DNA from 2 places in the Streptomyces sp. NPDC042336 genome. Region 2 is predicted to be linked to the other one. Evidence: riboswitches for the same ligand, from Rfam matches in the RefSeq annotation. Region 2 holds a riboswitch; the other holds the start of a gene.
What was found. A riboswitch is a leader RNA that binds a small molecule or an ion and turns the genes downstream of it on or off. The one in region 2 is predicted to bind glycine.

Region 1 (9,058 bases), on a different contig from region 2:
ACGCGACCGCCCGCCATCGCGCACAGCCCGACGCGGAGGGCCGACGCCCGATGTACCGGGACCAGGTGGGTGGTCCGGGCGCGCCGTCTGTTGACCCTGCTCAGTCCGGCGGCATAGGTTTCGGCCAGCCCTCGGCCCCGGGTACGGCTGGAGGGTTCAACCCCGACCCGTACGCGTCGAACGCCCCGGCGGGGCAGCCGCGGCAGGAGGATCCGTCCATGTCGGCCCTGGTGTGTACGAGGTGCGGCAACCGCAACGCGGAGAACAGCCGCTTCTGCTCCAACTGCGGCGCTCCGCTGCGGCCCGGCGCGGTCCCGGAGCGCGCGTCCGAGACGACCTCCACGATCTCCATCTCCGGTCTGGAGGCCTACGACGCCGAGGTCACCGGCCAGACGGCGATGCCGGCGCTCTCTCCCGAGGCGCAGGCGGCCGTGGACGCGCTGCCGCTGGGCTCCGCGCTCCTCGTCGTGCGCCGTGGTCCGAACTCGGGCAGCCGCTTCCTGCTGGACGGCGAGCTGACCACCGCCGGCCGTCACCCGCAGAGCGACATCTTCCTGGACGACGTGACGGTCTCGCGCCGGCACGTGGAGTTCCGCCGCAGCCCGGACGGTTCGTTCACGGTCGCCGACGTCGGCAGCCTGAACGGCACGTACGTCAACCGGGAGCGCATCGACCAGGTCGCCCTGTCGAACGGTGACGAGGTGCAGATCGGCAAGTACCGGCTGGTGTTCTACGCGAGCCAGCGGGGTTACTGACCCGCCCCCGGGCCGCCCGCCCGGGGAACCTCCAGGGAAGGTCCATGTTTCAAACACCGAGCGGCGGTGCCGGGCAAGGCGCCGCCGCCACGGACAGTGGGCTGATGAGCATCGGCGCAGTGCTGAGCGCGCTGCGTGACGAGTTCCCCGACATCACCATCTCCAAGATCCGTTTCCTGGAGTCGGAGGGCCTCGTCGAGCCACGGCGGACCCCGGCCGGGTACCGCAAGTTCAGCGCGCACGACGTCGAGCGCCTCGGCCGGGTGCTGCGCATGCAGCGGGACCACTACCTGCCGCTCAAGGTGATCCGCGAGCACCTGGACGCCGTGGAGCGCGGCGAGGCCGTGGCCCTGCCGAGGGTCGGCCGCCAGCGGGACGGGGACGCGGCCGTGGCGGAGCCTGCCGAGAGCCCGACGGTGGCCCGGATCGGGCGGGACGAGCTGCTCGCCGCGGCTGGGATCGGTGACCAGGAGCTGAAGGAGTGGGAGTCGTACGGACTCCTCGCCCCGCTGCCCGACGGGGCGTACGACGCCGAGGCGGTCACGGTGGCGTCCTTGGTGGTGCAGCTGGGGCGGTTCGGGATCGAGCCGCGGCACCTGCGGGTGATGAAGGCCGCAGCCGACCGGGAGGCCGGGCTGGTGGACCAGGTGGTGGCCCCGCTGAAGCGGCACCGCAACCCGCAGACCAGGGCACACGCGGAAGCCCGCACCAAGGAGCTGGCGGGGCTGGCGGTGAAGCTGCACGCCGCGTTGGTGCAGACCGCCCTGGGCGTGCGGCTGCCCTGAGGGTCACGGGCCGGATCCTCGCCCGGGCAGACCCGGATCGCCCACCCGATCCCGGCCCGACTACCCAAACGTCCCGGGCACGGCCTAGGGTTGCTGTGTGAACGAGCTCGATGTCGTAGGTGTCCGGGTCGAGATGCCCTCCAACCAGCCGATCGTGCTGCTGCGCGAGGTGGGCGGCGACCGTTACCTTCCCATCTGGATCGGGCCGGGGGAGGCGACGGCGATCGCCTTCGCCCAGCAGGGCATGGCTCCTGCGCGGCCGCTGACCCACGACCTGTTCAAGGACGTGCTGGAAGCCGTCGGCCAGGAGCTCACGGAAGTGCGCATCACCGACCTGCGGGACGGGGTCTTCTACGCCGAGCTGGTCTTCGCGAGCGGGGTCGAGGTCAGTGCCAGGCCGTCCGACGCCATAGCGCTGGCCCTGCGCACCGGTACGCCGATCTACGGCAGTGACACGGTCCTCGACGACGCCGGCATCGCCATTCCGGACGAGCAGGAGGACGAGGTGGAGAAGTTCCGCGAGTTCCTCGACCAGATCTCGCCCGAGGACTTCGGGTCCAGCAACCAGTGAGACGCGGCCCCGTCCGCGCACATCCGGCTAGCCTTTCCCGGGACAGGGCACGGGAAACCACTCGTAGGGTGATTATCACTCGGCGTGCCGAGTGTGGCGATCGTTGACGCACCCTTGGTGACTGCCTACCTTCGAGGAGGCAGGTCAAGGACGGAGGTCGGCGTGAGAATCAGCGGCGACGGTACGGTTGGGGGTGGCCCCGGGCACAGCCTCGGGGCAGGCGGTCCGTACCCGCCCCCGGGCTCCCGGCTGCGCGCGAGCGCGGGGCACGCCCAGCACGGTGGCGCGGCCGATCCCGGTCCGCAGCGACCGGCAGCGGTGCCGACCAGCGGAGGGGCGACGTCCATGGCGTCCGAGCAGATCGGCTATCGCGGCCCTACGGCCTGCGCGGCCGCCGGCATCACCTACCGGCAACTCGACTACTGGGCCCGTACGGGCCTCGTCGAGCCCAGCGTGCGGCCCGCGCACGGATCCGGAACGCAGCGCCTGTACAGCTTCCGCGACGTGGTCGTGCTGAAGATCGTCAAGCGCTTCCTGGACACCGGAGTGTCCCTGCAGAACATCCGCACCACCGTCCAGCACCTCAGGGAGCGCGGCTTCCGCGACCTCGAGCGGATGACGCTGATGAGCGACGGCGCCACCGTCTACGAGTGCACCTCGCCCGACGAGGTGCACGCCCTGCTCCAGGGCGGCCAGGGCGTCTTCGGGATCGCCGTCGGCGTGGTGTGGCGGGACGTGGAGAGCGCGCTGTCCCAGCTGCACGGGGAGCGGATCGACACGGGGGAGACCCTGGTCGGGCACAATCCGGCCGACGAGCTGGCCCGGCGGCGGAACAACCGGGCGGTCTGATCCCCGCCGCGCCGCGGGTTCCGTCCTGCCGGCGAGGGCGGGATTGTCAGTGGCGTAGGGCAGCATCGGAGATGTGAGAACCGCGCCCACGATCCTGCATCTCGACATGGATGCCTTCTTCGCCTCGGTGGAGCAGGCATCCAAGCCGAGCCTGCGCGGGAAGGCCGTGGTGGTGGGCGGCCTCGGACCGCGCGGCGTGGTCGCCACCTGCTCGTACGAGGCGCGGGTGTTCGGGGTGCACTCCGCGATGCCCATGGGCCAGGCCCGACGGCTCGCGCCGCATGCCGCCTACCTCGTTCCGCGCTTCGAGCTGTACCGGTCGATCAGCGAGCAGGTGATGCGGCTGCTGCGGGAGCTGTCGCCGCTGGTGGAGCCGCTGAGCCTGGACGAGGCATTCGTGGACCTGGAGGCCGGCGGGGCGGCCCGGGACGCGGAGTCGGCGCGACTGGCCGGGGTGAGGCTGCGCACGGCCATCCGCACCGTCACCGGCCTCACCGGGTCGGTGGGGCTCGCCGCCTCCAAGATGCTCGCCAAGATCGCCTCCGAGCAGGCCAAGCCCGACGGACTGGTGCTCATCCCGCCGGGGACGGAGCGGGCCATGCTGGGGCCGATGACGGTGCGCACGCTGCCCGGCGTGGGACCGGCCACGGGGGACCATCTGCGACGGGCCGGGATCACCACGGTCGGCGAGATCGCCGAGGCGGGCGAGGACGAGCTGGTGCGGTTGCTGGGCAAGGCGCACGGCCACGCCCTGTACGCCATGGCGCTGGCGCGGGACGAGCGGCCCGTGGTGGCCGAGCGGGAGACCAAGTCCGTGTCGGTCGAGGACACCTACGACGTGGACATCCACGACCGGGTGCGGGTCGGCGTCGAGGTGGGACGGCTCGCGGACCGCTGCGTGCGGCGACTGCGCGCCTCCGGCCTGTCCGGGCGGACCATCGTGCTCAAGGTGCGCAGATACGACTTCTCCACCCTGACCCGCTCCGAGACCCTGCGCGGGCCCACCGACGACCCCGCGGTGGTGCGCGAGGCGGCCGCCAGACTGCTGGACTCGGTGGACACCACGGGCGGCGTGCGTCTGCTCGGGGTGGGTGTCAGCGGGCTGGCCGACTACACCCAGGAGGACCTGTTCGCCCAGGCGGCGGGGGACCGGGCCGCGGAACTGGCCGAGGAGCCCGAGACCGAGCCCGCCGAGGAGCACAGCCCCCCGCCCGCCGAGCGCCGGTGGCCGGCGGGGCACGACGTGCGGCACACGGAGCTGGGGCACGGCTGGGTGCAGGGCAGCGGCCTCGGGCGGGTCACCGTGCGGTTCGAGACGCCGTACTCGGGGGTCGGGCGGGTGCGGACCTTTCCGGTGGACGACCCGGAGCTGACCCCCGCGGACCCGCTGCCGCTGGTCGCCGCGGCGGAGGGCGAGGCGGGTCAGCCCTCGTCGCCGCCCTTGCCCTTGCCGGCCAGCTTGCCGAAGTCGTGGTCGGGAGGCGGGGGAGCGGCCGCCACGTCCAAGCCGTAGTGGTGGTAGAGCTGCAGTTCCTGTTCCGGCGAGAGGTGGCGGCCGACGCCGAAGTCGGGTGCCTCCTTGATCAGCGCCCGGTCGAAGGGCACGCGCAGGGTGCCGTCGACCAGCTCGCTGGGCTCCAGGGGGACGAAGGCGTCCCTGCTGAAGAGACCGGTCCGTATCGCCGCCCACTCCGGGACGCCGGTGGCATCGTCGAGGTAGACCTCGTCCACGGTGCCGATCCTGGTGCCGTCGCGGTCGAACGCCTTGCGGCCGATCAGGTTCCGCGGATCGATGTCAGTACGCACGGGGCCCTCCACTTGATCGCACCACTGGGCCGCACTGGGGTCGCACACCAGCCGCCTAATCATCCGTAAGTACTACAAAAGAGCAGAAGTGGCCGGTCGGCCACTCGAACTCCGTGCGGCGGCCTCGCTGGTACGCTGGCAAACGGCTGCTGACCCCGCGCGGGAGAGTCCTCCGGACACCATCGGAGGCGCCGAAGGAGCAAATCCTCCCCGGAATCTCTCAGGCTCACGTACCGCACGGACGAGGTCACTCTGGAAAGCAGGGCGGGTGTCGACGGCGTCCGCTCTCACCGACGGTGAAAGCCGGGAGAGCCCCAGGGCTCGCCCGGTGAAGCTCTCAGGTTGAGATGACAGAGGGGGAGGCCGTCCGGGTACCCGCGCCGTGGTGCCCCTCGAAGGTCGTCAGACCAGGAGGCCTCCGCAATGACCGCCCACCGCACTCCGCTCTCCGAACTCGAACAGGCCATGCCGTTCGAGCAGCGCCACATCGGCCCCGACCACGAGGCCAGGGCCAAGATGCTCGCGCAGGTCGGTTACGGTTCGCTCGACGAACTGACGGCCGCCGCGGTGCCGGATGTGATCAAGAACGCCGACGCGCTCGACCTGCCGGGCGCGCGCTCCGAGGCCGAGGTGCTGGCCGAGCTGCGCTCCCTGGCCGACCGCAACCAGGTCCTCGACTCCATGATCGGCCTCGGCTACTACGGCACCTTCACCCCGCCGGTCATCCTGCGCAACGTCATGGAGAACCCGTCCTGGTACACGGCGTACACGCCGTACCAGCCGGAGATCTCCCAGGGCCGTCTCGAAGCCCTGCTGAACTTCCAGACCATGGTCGCCGAGCTGACCGGCCTGCCCACCTCCGGAGCTTCGCTGCTCGACGAGGGCACCGCCGCCGCCGAGGCGATGGCCCTGTCGCGGCGCATGGGCAAGAACAAGAAGGGTCTGTTCCTGGTCGACGCGGACGCGCTGCCGCAGACCGTCGCCGTGATACGGACCCGTGCCGAGCCGACCGGCGTCGAGGTCGTCGTCGCCGACCTGAGCGAGGGCATCCCGGCCGAGATCGCCGAGCGGGAGATCAACGGCGTCCTGATCCAGTACCCGGGCGCCTCCGGAGCCGTCCGCGACATCAAGCCGGTGATCGACCGGGCGCACGAGCTCGGCGCGCTCGTCACCGTCGCCGCCGACCTGCTCGCCCTCACGCTGCTCACCTCGCCCGGCGAGCTGGGCGCGGACATCGCCGTCGGCACCACCCAGCGCTTCGGCGTGCCGATGGGCTTCGGCGGGCCGCACGCCGGCTACATGGCCGTGCACGAGAAGTTCGCCCGCAGCCTCCCCGGCCGCCTGGTCGGCGTCTCCGTGGACGCCGACGGCAACAAGGCCTACCGCCTGGCCCTGCAGACCCGTGAGCAGCACATCCGCCGGGAGAAGGCCACCAGCAACATCTGCACCGCGCAGGTGCTGCTCGCCGTCATGGCCGGCATGTACGCCGTCTACCACGGCCCCGAGGGCCTGCGGGCCATCGCCCGGCGCACCCACCGGTACGCCACGGTCACCGCGGCCGGTCTCGCCGAGGGCGGCGTCGAGATCGTCCACGGCTCCTACTTCGACACCGTCACCGCGCGGGTGCCCGGCCGGGCCGACGCGATCGTCCACGCCGCCCGCGAGAACGGCATCAACCTCCGGCTCGTCGACGCCGACCACGTGTCGTTCGCCTGTGACGAGACCACCACGCGCGCCCAGGTCGGCGGGGTGTGGAACGCCTTCGGCGTCGAGGGCGACGTCGAGGCGCTGGACGCGGCGACCGGGGAGTCGCTGCCCGAGGCACTGCTGCGCACCGACGACTTCCTGACCCACCCCGTCTTCCACCAGCACCGCTCCGAGACCGCGATGCTGCGTTACCTGCGCCGCCTCGCCGACCGGGACTACGCGCTGGACCGCGGCATGATCCCGCTGGGCTCCTGCACCATGAAGCTCAACGCGACCACCGAGATGGAGCCGGTCACCTGGCCCGAGTTCGGCGCGCTGCACCCCTTCGCGCCCGCCGATCAGGCGCAGGGCTACCTGACCCTCATCCGCGAGTTGGAGGAGCGGCTCGCCGAGGTCACCGGGTACGACAAGGTCTCGCTCCAGCCGAACGCGGGGTCGCAGGGCGAGTTCGCCGGACTGCTCGCCGTGCGCGGCTACCACCGTGCCAACGGCGACGACCAGCGCACCGTCTGCCTCATCCCGTCCTCCGCGCACGGCACCAACGCCGCCAGCGCCGTGATGGCCGGCATGAAGGTCGTCGTCGTCAAGACGGCCGAGGACGGCGAGATCGACGTCGAGGACCTGCGCGCCAAGATCGAGAAGCACCGCGACGAGCTGGCCGTGCTGATGATCACCTACCCGTCCACGCACGGCGTGTTCGAGGAGCACGTGGCGGACATCTGCGCGCGGGTGCACGACGCGGGCGGCCAGGTCTACGTCGACGGCGCCAACCTGAACGCCCTGGTCGGCCTCGCCAAGCCCGGGCACTTCGGCGGCGACGTCTCCCACCTGAACCTGCACAAGACCTTCTGCATCCCGCACGGCGGCGGCGGTCCCGGCGTCGGCCCGGTGGCCGTACGGTCGCACCTGGCGCCGTACCTGCCCAACCACCCGCTGCAGCCGGCGGCCGGTCCGCAGACCGGCGTCGGCCCGATCTCGGCGGCCCCGTGGGGCTCGGCCGGGATCCTGCCGATCTCCTGGTCGTACGTCCGGCTGATGGGCGGCGAGGGCCTCAAGCGGGCCACGCAGGTGGCCGTGCTGTCCGCGAACTACATCGCCAAGCGCCTGGAGCCGCACTTCCCGGTGCTGTACACGGGTCCGGGCGGGCTGGTCGCGCACGAGTGCATCATCGACCTGCGCCCGCTGACCAAGGCGACCGGTGTGAGCGTCGACGACGTCGCCAAGCGGCTGATCGACTACGGCTTCCACGCGCCGACGATGTCCTTCCCGGTGGCCGGCACGCTGATGATCGAGCCGACCGAGTCCGAGGACCTGGCCGAGCTGGACCGGTTCTGCGAGGCGATGATCGCCATCCGTGCGGAGATCGAGAAGGTCGGCTCCGGCGCCTGGTCCGCCGACGACAACCCGCTGCGCGGCGCCCCGCACACCGCGGGCGCGCTGGGCGGCGAGTGGGACCACGCGTACACGCGTGAGGAGGCCGTCTTCCCTGCCGGGGTGTCCGCCGCCGACAAGTACTGGCCGCCGGTGCGCCGCATCGACCAGGCCTACGGCGACCGGAACCTGGTCTGCTCCTGCCCGCCGCTGGACGCCTACGAGGACTGAGTCCCGCCGCAGAGCTGAGAGAGGCCCCGCCCGGGCCACCTGGACCCGGGCGGGGCCTCTCGGCGTCTCATCCCGTGGCGAGCGACACCTCCGTCGACTTGACCAGCGCGACGACGGGAACGCCGACGGACAGCTCCAGGTCGTCGGCGGCCTGCCTGGTGATGGCGGCGGTCAGCTCGGCGCCCTCGACGGCGACCGAGACCGAGGCCATCGCGGCGCCGGTGGTGAGGGCGGTGACCGTGCCGGGCAGCCGGTTGCGGATGGACAGCCCCTCGACGCGCCCGGTGGCCAGTGCCACCTCGGTGGACTTCACCAGGGCCCGCACGGCGGTGCCGGGGGCGAGCGCGAGGTCCTCGGCGGACTCCCGGGTGATCGCCGCGGTGAGGTCCTGGCCGCCGGAGAGACGGACGCCGACCGTCGCCATGGCCTCGCCCGGGGTGACGGCGGTGACGGTGCCGGGGAGCTGGTTGCGGATGCTCAGGCTCATGGGGGCACCGTAGCCCGGCGCCGGCGCTATGCCGGGTATGCGTGGGTCTGCGTCGCCTTGACCGTCGCCCACACCGGTGCGCCCGGGTGGAGGCCCAGCTCGGCCGCGGCGACCGTGGTGAGGTCGGCGGCGAGTGCGAGTTCGCCCGTGAGGTCCACGCGGATCTGGTCGCCGTGACTCTCCAGGCCCGCGACCTCGCAGCGCCACAGGTTGCGGGCGCTGGAGCCGGTGGGAGGCGCGCCGTACAGGGTCACGGCGCTGGGCGGGAACGCGACGAAGACCGGGCCCGCGAGGTCCTCGGTGGTGGTGATGGCGGGGCCCGTGTCGTCGAGCCGTACGGTGTGGCCCTCGGCCCGCCCCCGGTAGAGATTCAGGCCGACCAGCTGCGCGATGTAGTCCGTGCGGGGCCGCCGGGCGATGTCGGCGGGCCCGCCCTCCTGGACGACCGCGCCGTCCTCGACCACGACCAGCCGGTCGGCCAGCACCATGGCGTCCA
Region 2 (9,058 bases):
GGGTGGCGAGGGCGCGCAGCAGGGCCTCGTAGGCGTCGTAGCGCCCGGGCGTCACCTGGCGCAGCATGTGCTCGACCTGTCCGGTCGTGGTGCCGCTGGCGCTCACGCGTATCGCCCCTTCGAGAGTTCCCCCGGTGTCGGACCCAGCTTAAGGCTCCGCCGGGTGCGGGGGTGCCCAGGAGCTGGGGGCTCCTTGCCGTCCGGCGGGTGCGGGTTTCGTCGTGGCTTGTCGCGCCCACGCGGCGGAGCCGCACATGTCACAGCCCCGCGCCCCTTCAGGGCGCTGTCCCTGTCCGGCGCTTACAAGCCCTGGCTGTAGAAGGGCCTGACCTTCTCCCGCATCCAGTCGCAGACCGGGTCCTGGGCTGCTTCCAGGAGGATCAGGTTGACCTGCCATTTCAGGGGGGACTTGGCGAGGGCGCGGCCGAGGGCGTCCAGGGGGAGGGCGCGGGCGTCGCCCTCCCAGTGGGTCAGTTCGACGCCGACGAACAGGACCGGGTCGGCGGTCTCGACGGCGGCCAGGCAGCGGCGCGCGCTGCGGACGACGCCGATGGCGGCGAACTCGGAGGAGGCCGCGGCCAGGAAGTCCACCGGGTCGTCCTGCCAGTCCGGCTCGAAGAGGCGGACCCGGCCGCCGGACGCGGGCCCGTCCAGGGGGGTGCGGCCGGCCCGGCACAGCTCGGCCACGGCGGGCGGCGGCAGCGGGATGCCGACCACGCCCTCCGGGTTCACCACGATGCCGACCTGCGGGGGCAGCCCGCGGGCGAACTCCGCGGCGGGGGCGATGGTGTACGCCATGTGCGCCCCCGCGACCTGGCGCAGCTGTTCCTCGGAGCTGAACACTGGCACGTAGGCCTGGCCGTCGATCTCCAGCGAGGGCAGGTCGAGGGGGCCGCTGTGCGGGCCGCCGCCGTTGGGCAGCGGGACCCAGACGAAGCTGCGGCCGAGGACCTCCACGATCCGGCCACCGGCCGACGGGATACCGAGGGAGGCGGACAGCACCTCCTCCAGCTCGTTGCCTGGCCACCCGCCGTGCGGGTGGGGGTGCGCCTGTGCCGGGAAGTCCATCTGCCTACCTACCGCCTGCCTGGTACCGCCGTTCGTGGCTGAAAGGCTAACCCGTTCGGCCCTGAGCCCTACCGTGTGTCACCCCGTGAAGGCGATCCGCCGCAGGGCGTCGGCCGCAGCCCGGTCGAGGACGACCGCGGAGGAGCAGCCCGCGGGCAGGGTGCCTTCGGTCACCGCGCGCAGCAGGCGGGAGTTGGCCGCGCGGTGCCGCAGGAACGCGTACCGCGAGACGCCCCGGCCGCGCTCGCGCTGCCCGGCCAGCGCCTCGTCGGGAGCGACGTCGAGGAGCAGCAGGTGCAGGGTGCCGTCCCGGCGGCGGGCCTCGCGGGCCAGCCAGCCGCGCACCCAGGCCTGGGTGCCGCAGTCGTGCACGACGACGCCCTCGCCGGAGCGCAGGGCGCGGCGCAGCCCCGCGTAGTGGGCGAGGCGGACGAGGGGGCGGTAGAGCGCGTACGGCAGGAAGCGCGGCATGCGGCGGTCCCAGCGGTCGCGGGTGTCCTGGGAGTCGACGCGGCCGCCGCGCACGGTGCGCCGCATCAGCGTGGACTTGCCGCTGCCGGGCAGGCCGGTGATCACCACCAGGTCCCGGGGTCCGAAGAGCAGGGCGTGCGGGCTGCGGCCGTCGCGGTCCCTCAGGTCGCGGACGACGGGTGCGGTCAGTGGGGCGCATGCCTCGGGGGCCGGGGCGGCGGGCTGCTTGGGCAGCGCGAGTCCCGAGGTCGTGGCGTACGCCGTGGTCCTGTTCACCGTGATCGTCCTCCCCTGGGGCGGTACACGAGCACCTCCCCGTCGAGTGTAAAGAGAAGGTAATGCGCGGGTCTCGCGTTTTCGTTCGCTTACTGCCACAAGCCGGTTACAGATCACGGTCTGCCACGGATCGCCCGGGCGTGCAATGATGGCGGCGCCAACTGCATACCGGCCGTTTGAATCCGCGCGGGAGAGTCCCCGGCCGCGCCGGGGCGCCGAAGGAGCAAGTCCCTCCCTTGAATCTCTCAGGCCCCGTTACCGCGCGGGCGAGGCACATCTGAAAAGCGGACCGCCCCCGACGGCGGTCCCACCCAAGGTGCAAGCCCTGATCGCCGTACTGCGGTGGCCGTGGCGAACCTCTCAGGTTCCGATGACAGATGGGGAGGACCGACCTCGCCACGTCCTGTCCTGGGAGACGACCGACCGATGAGCAGTACCGAACCGCGCCGTACCGCGCTCGACGCCACGCATCGCGCGCTGGGCGCGACGATGACCGACTTCGCCGGCTGGGACATGCCCCTGCGCTACGGCTCCGAGCGCGAGGAGCACGTCGCGGTACGCACCCGCGCCGGTCTCTTCGACCTCTCGCACATGGGCGAGATCACCGTCACCGGTCCGCAGGCGGCCGGGCTGCTCGACTTCGCGCTGGTCGGCAACATCGGCAGCGTGAAGCCGGGCCGGGCCCGCTACACCATGATCTGCCGCGAGGACGGCGGCATCCTGGACGACCTGATCGTCTACCGCCTGGGCGACACCGAGTACATGGTGGTCGCCAACGCCTCCAACGCCCAGGTCGTGCTGGACGCGCTGACCGAGCGGGCGGCCGGCTTCGACGCCGAGGTGCGCGACGACCGCGACGCCTACGCGCTGCTCGCCGTGCAGGGCCCCGAGTCCCCCGGCATCCTCGCGTCGCTCACCGACGCCGATCTGGACGGCCTGAAGTACTACGCCGGCCTGCCCGGCACGGTCGCGGGCGTTCCCGCGCTGATCGCGCGTACCGGATACACCGGCGAGGACGGCTTCGAGCTGTTCGTGAAGCCCGAGCACGCCGTCGAACTGTGGGAGGCGCTGACCCGGGCGGGCGAGGGCGCCGGGCTGATCCCGTGCGGTCTGTCCTGCCGGGACACGCTGCGCCTGGAGGCCGGCATGCCGCTGTACGGCAACGAGCTGTCGACCGCGCTGACGCCGTTCGACGCCGGTCTCGGCCGGGTGGTGAAGTTCGAGAAGGAGGGCGACTTCGTCGGGCGTGCCGCCCTGGCCGAGGCCGCCGAGCGTGCCGCCTCCCGGCCGCCCCGCGTCCTGGTCGGCCTGGTCGCCGAGGGCCGCCGGGTCCCGCGCGCCGGGTACCAGGTGGTCGCGGGCGGCGAGGTGATCGGCGAGGTGACCTCCGGCGCCCCGTCCCCGACGCTGGGCAAGCCGATCGCCATGGCGTACGTCGACCCCGCGCACGCGGCTGTCGGCACCGAGGGTGTCGGTGTGGACATCCGGGGCAGCCACGAGCCGTACGAGGTCGTGGCGCTGCCGTTCTACAAGCGCCAGAAGTAGACAGTAGACACGGGGCGCCGCCCCCGCACGGCAGTCCCCTGGGTCACTCAGCACTCCCTCTTCACCCCCTTCACCAGCCACTTCCTCGCGTACAGGAGAATTCAGGCCATGAGCAACCCCCAGCAGCTGCGCTACAGCAAGGAGCACGAGTGGCTGTCGGGCGCCGAGGACGGCGTCTCGACGGTCGGCATCACGGAGCACGCGGCCAACGCGCTCGGTGACGTCGTCTTCGTGCAGCTTCCCGAGGTCGGCGACTCGGTGACCGCGGGCGAGACCTGCGGCGAACTGGAGTCGACCAAGTCCGTCTCCGACCTGTACTCCCCCGTCTCCGGCGAGATCACCGAGGTCAACGAGGACGTCGTCAACGACCCGTCGCTGGTGAACAGCGCCCCCTTCGAGGGCGGCTGGCTGTTCAAGGTGCGGATCTCGGACGAGCCGGCCGACCTGCTCTCCGCCGACGAGTACACCGCCTTCATCGCCGGCTGAGGAGTCCCGACCCCATGTCGCTTCTGAACACACCCCTGCACGAGCTGGACCCGGACGTCGCCGCCGCCGTCGACGCCGAGCTGGACCGCCAGCAGTCCACCCTCGAGATGATCGCCTCGGAGAACTTCGCCCCGGTCGCGGTCATGGAGGCCCAGGGCTCGGTCCTCACCAACAAGTACGCCGAGGGCTACCCCGGCCGCCGCTACTACGGCGGCTGCGAGCACGTCGACGTGGTCGAGCAGATCGCCATCGACCGGGTCAAGGCGCTCTTCGGCGCCGAGCACGCCAACGTGCAGCCGCACTCGGGCGCCCAGGCCAACGCGGCCGCGATGTTCGCGCTGCTCAAGCCCGGCGACACGATCATGGGCCTGAACCTCGCCCACGGCGGGCACCTGACCCACGGCATGAAGATCAACTTCTCCGGCAAGCTCTACAACGTCGTCCCCTACCACGTCGGCGACGACGGCCAGGTGGACATGGCCGAGGTGGAGCGCCTCGCCAAGGAGACCAGGCCGAAGCTGATCGTGGCCGGCTGGTCGGCGTACCCGCGTCAGCTGGACTTCGCCGCGTTCCGCAAGGTCGCGGACGAGGTCGGCGCGTACCTGATGGTCGACATGGCGCACTTCGCCGGCCTGGTCGCGGCGGGCCTGCACCCGAACCCGGTCCCGCACGCCCACGTGGTGACCACCACCACCCACAAGACGCTGGGCGGCCCGCGCGGCGGTGTGATCCTCTCCACGGCCGAGCTGGCCAAGAAGATCAACTCCGCTGTCTTCCCCGGTCAGCAGGGTGGCCCGCTGGAGCACGTGGTGGCCGCCAAGGCCGTCGCCTTCAAGGTCGCCGCGAGCGAGGACTTCAAGGAGCGCCAGGGCCGTACGCTGGAGGGTGCCCGCATCCTTGCCGAGCGCCTGGTGCGGGACGACGCGAAGGCGGCGGGCGTCTCCGTCCTGACCGGCGGCACGGACGTCCACCTGGTCCTGGTGGACCTGCGTGACTCCGAGCTGGACGGTCAGCAGGCCGAGGACCGACTCCACGAGGTCGGCATCACGGTCAACCGCAACGCCGTCCCGAACGACCCGCGTCCGCCGATGGTGACCTCCGGCCTGCGCATCGGTACGCCGGCCCTGGCGACCCGCGGCTTCACCGCCGAGGACTTCGCCGAGGTCGCGGACGTGATCGCCGAGGCGCTGAAGCCGTCCTACGACGCCGACGCCCTCAAGGCCCGGGTGAAGGCCCTGGCCGACAAGCACCCGCTGTACCCGGGTCTGAACAAGTAGACACCACGCCTTCGAGTGGGGCGCCGCACCCGCCACAAGCGGTCCGGCGCCCCGCCCGGAGCACCCCTCCCTCTGCACCACCCCCGTTCTGAGGAGTCCCCGTGGCCATCTCGGTCTTCGACCTGTTCTCGATCGGCATCGGCCCGTCGAGCTCGCACACGGTCGGCCCGATGCGCGCGGCCCGCATGTTCGCCCGCCGCCTGCGCAACGAGGAGCTGCTGGACTCCGTCGCCTCGGTCCGCGCCGAGCTGTACGGCTCGCTCGGCGCCACCGGCCACGGCCACGGCACCCCCAAGGCGGTGCTGCTCGGCCTGGAGGGCGACTCACCGCGCACGGTCGACGTGGAGACGGCCGACGACCGCGTCGAGACGATCAAATCCGCCGGCCGCATCAGCCTCCTCGGCGAGCACGAGATCGCCTTCTCCTACGACGACGACATGGTCCTGCACCGCCGCAAGGCCCTCCCCTACCACGCCAACGGCATGACGCTGTGGGCGTACGACGCCGAGGGCGCCGAGGTGCTGACCAAGACCTACTACTCGGTCGGCGGCGGCTTCGTCGTCGACGAGGACGCGGTGGGCGCGGACCGCATCGTGCTCGACGACACGGTGCTCAAGTACCCCTTCCGCACCGGCGACGAGCTGCTGCGCCTGGCCCGGGAGACGGGCCTGTCCATCTCCGCCCTGATGCTGGAGAACGAGCGGGCCTGGCGCGACGAGGACGAGATCCGCGAGGGCCTGCTGGAGATCTGGCGCGTGATGCAGGCGTGCGTGGAGCGCGGCATGACCCGCGAGGGCATCCTGCCGGGCGGCCTCAAGGTCCGCCGCCGCGCCGCGAACACCGCGCGCAAGCTGCGCTCCGAGGGCGATCCGCTGGCCCTGTCGATGGAGTGGATCACGCTCTACGCGATGGCCGTGAACGAGGAGAACGCGGCCGGCGGCCGGGTCGTCACCGCCCCGACCAACGGCGCGGCCGGCATCATCCCGGCGGTCCTGCACTACTACGTGAACTTCGTCCCCGGCGCCGACGAGGACGGTGTCGTCCGCTTCCTGCTCGCCGCGGGCGCCATCGGCATGCTCTTCAAGGAGAACGCCTCCATCTCCGGCGCCGAGGTCGGCTGCCAGGGCGAGGTCGGCTCCGCCTGCTCGATGGCGGCCGGCGCCCTCGCCGAGGTGCTGGGCGGCACCCCGGAGCAGGTGGAGAACGCCGCCGAGATCGGCATGGAGCACAACCTCGGCCTCACCTGCGACCCGGTCGGCGGCCTGGTCCAGATCCCCTGCATCGAGCGCAACGGCATGGCCGCGGTCAAGGCGGTCACGGCGGCCCGGATGGCGATGCGCGGCGACGGCTCCCACAAGGTGTCCCTCGACAAGGTCATCAAGACCATGAAGGAGACCGGCGCCGACATGTCGGTGAAGTACAAGGAGACGGCCCGGGGCGGGCTGGCGGTCAACATCATCGAGTGCTGAGCGGGCGCCCCGGCCGGGGCGGAGGCGGGCGCCTCCACCGGCGCCTCACCGCCTCGCCGACGCCTCATCGGTGTCTCACATCGTGACATCCACTTTCCGAAAAACAAGACGGCTGAGATCGTTGCAGGGCCCATGTTTCGCACGTGAAAGACCGAGCCATGCCCGCACCAGCCTCCGGCCCAGCACCCAAGACCCCCGTCAACCCCCGGTCGCGGGTCCTCATCGCCAGCCTCATGGGCACGACGATCGAGTTCTACGACTTCTACATCTACGCGACCGCCGCCGTCCTCGTCTTCCCGAAGCTCTTCTTCCCGAGCAGCGACCCCACCACGGCGCTGCTGTCGTCGTTCGCGGTGTTCGGCGCCGCGATGGTCGCCCGGCCGATCGGCGCCGTCTTCTTCGGCCACCTCGGTGACCGGCTCGGCCGCAAGAAGACGCTGGTCGTCTCGCTGCTCACCATGGGCATCGCCACCTTCCTCATCGGCGCCCTGCCCACCTACGCGCAGGCCGGCTGGGTGGCCACCGCGCTGCTCGTGCTGATGCGGCTCGCACAGGGCTTCGCGCTCGGCGGCGAGTGGAGCGGGGCCGCGCTGGTCGCGACCGAGAACGCCCCCCGCGGCAAGCGCGCGCTGTACGGGACCTTCCCGCAGCTGGGCGCCCCGCTCGGCTTCATCATCGGCAACGGCCTGTTCCTGATCATCGGGGCGCTGCTGCCCTCCGACGCCGGCGCCGACCCCACCCAGCCGTCCGAGGCCTTCGCGAGCTGGGGCTGGCGCATCCCGTTCCTGTTCTCGGCCGTGATGGTCGCGATCGGCCTGTGGGTGCGCTCGCGGCTCGTGGAGTCGACTGTGTTCGCCAGGACCCGCGAGGCCGGCAAGGTGCACAAGCTCCCGCTGGCCACCGTGGTCCAGGGCCACTGGAGGCAGCTGGTCCTCGGCACCTTCATCATGCTGGCGACGTACGTGCTCTTCTATCTGATGACCACGTTCTCGCTGAGCTACGGCCGCGCCGCGAAGGACGCGGACGTGCCCGGACTCGGCTACAGCTACACCACGTTCGTCCTGATGATGATCTTCGGCGTGCTGTTCTTCGCCGTGTTCACCCTGGTCTCCGGCCCGCTCGCCGACAAGTACGGGCGCCGCACCACCCTGGTCTGGATCACCGCCGCGATCGTGGTCTTCGGGCTGGTCTGGGTGCCGCTGATCGGCCTGGGCACGCTCGGCGTGGTGCTGTGGCTGGTGCTCGGCTTCACGCTGATGGGCATGACCTTCGGCCCGATGGGCGCGCTGCTGCCGGAGCTGTTCCCGACGAGCGTGCGCTACACCGGATCCGGCATCTCCTACAACGTCAGCTCCATCCTCGGCGCGGCCGTCGCCCCGTTCATCGCGGTGGCGCTGTGGGAGGCCGGTGACGGATCGCCGTGGCTGGTCGGCGTCTACCTCTCGGCGATGGCCGTGCTGACGCTGATCGCCCTGCTGCTCGGCAAGGAGACCAAGGACGTCTCCCTGGACGAGGGCGAGCCCGACGCCTCCGAGGAGGACCGGCCCCGGGCGGCCTCGGTCGCCTCCTGAGCCCCCGTCCGCCCGGGGTTCCGCCACCGCGCCGTGACCGTCCGCCGGGCGCCCCCACGCCCGGCGGACGGTCACCGGTGGCTCAGATGCCGCAGGTGGGGGCCGACCAGTACGGCGACGGGTCGAAGGCCACGTGGGTGTGGTCGTTGTGGCCGGGGTAGCCCGGGCCGAGGATCTCCGAGAAGCCGTGGGTCCTGGCCTGCTGGGCGAGCCGGCAGAAGCTGGGCGAGCCGGTGAGGTCGGCGGCGTCGCCGTAGAGGTGGCGGCTGGTGGACGAGCCGCCCACCGCGCTGTTGCAGGCGCGGGAGCGGAAGCCGCTGGAGATGGTGATCGGCACGTCGCCGAGGGCGTGCCGCATGGCCTCCAGCTTCCACATGGTCTTCAGCGCGTTCGACTTGGCGGTGGCGGCGGAGACCGCGCCGCCCGACCAGTCCGAGTTGCACTTGTTCAGCTCCGCGTAGCTGAAGTGGACGGGCGTGCAGTCCGCGTCCTGGAGCGCGTAGATCTTGCTGAAGGTCGCGGGGCCCGCGACACCGTCCGCGCCCAGGCCGTAGGCGGCCTGGAACTTCTTCACGGCGGCGGCGGTCCGGGCGCCGTACTGGCCGTCGTAGGAGAGCCGTTCGCCGGAGGTGACCCAGCCGGCGACGCGGATCTGGAGCTGCGTCACGTCGCTGCCGGAGGAGCCCTCGGAGAGGGTGCGGTTCCAGGTGTAGCAGGAGTCGGCGTGCGCGGCGCCGGCGGTGGCGCCCACCCCGGCCACCGCTCCAGCCATGAGCATGACAAATGAGAGAAGGAGACGTGACACGCGTCTGAACATCCCGGCCTCCCGACCGTCGAGTCGTCCGTGAACCGGAGCCCAGCGTGCGGCACTGCGCTACGCGCGTCAATGGCGCCC

Region 1: linked by a shared signal. The riboswitch ahead of gcvP (aminomethyl-transferring glycine dehydrogenase) and the one ahead of gcvT (glycine cleavage system aminomethyltransferase GcvT) in region 2 are both predicted to bind glycine.

Annotation. Positions count from the first base shown of each region.
Region 1 covers NZ_JBVJEA010000002.1:695,812-704,869, reverse strand. Annotated here, with positions in the region: gene ACZ6IM_RS08670 (FHA domain-containing protein) at 1-755, shown strand, start outside; gene ftsR (transcriptional regulator FtsR) at 800-1,540, shown strand; gene ACZ6IM_RS08660 (bifunctional nuclease family protein) at 1,638-2,111, shown strand; gene ACZ6IM_RS08655 (MerR family transcriptional regulator) at 2,274-2,960, shown strand; gene ACZ6IM_RS08650 (DNA polymerase IV) at 3,034-4,473, shown strand; gene ACZ6IM_RS08645 (PRC-barrel domain-containing protein) at 4,383-4,766, opposite strand; glycine riboswitch at 4,917-5,012, shown strand; gene gcvP (aminomethyl-transferring glycine dehydrogenase) at 5,190-8,075, shown strand; gene ACZ6IM_RS08635 (TOBE domain-containing protein) at 8,143-8,562, opposite strand; gene ACZ6IM_RS08630 (ABC transporter ATP-binding protein) at 8,589-9,058, opposite strand, start outside.
Region 2 covers NZ_JBVJEA010000027.1:45,068-54,125, forward strand. Annotated here, with positions in the region: gene ACZ6IM_RS35810 (enhanced serine sensitivity protein SseB C-terminal domain-containing protein) at 1-106, opposite strand, end outside; gene ACZ6IM_RS35815 (enhanced serine sensitivity protein SseB) at 301-1,068, opposite strand; gene ACZ6IM_RS35820 (AAA family ATPase) at 1,147-1,815, opposite strand; glycine riboswitch at 1,993-2,086, shown strand; glycine riboswitch at 2,087-2,202, shown strand; gene gcvT (glycine cleavage system aminomethyltransferase GcvT) at 2,242-3,360, shown strand; gene gcvH (glycine cleavage system protein GcvH) at 3,469-3,846, shown strand; gene glyA (serine hydroxymethyltransferase) at 3,861-5,123, shown strand; gene ACZ6IM_RS35840 (L-serine ammonia-lyase) at 5,225-6,592, shown strand; gene ACZ6IM_RS35845 (MFS transporter) at 6,751-8,163, shown strand; gene ACZ6IM_RS35850 (D-Ala-D-Ala carboxypeptidase family metallohydrolase) at 8,246-8,980, opposite strand.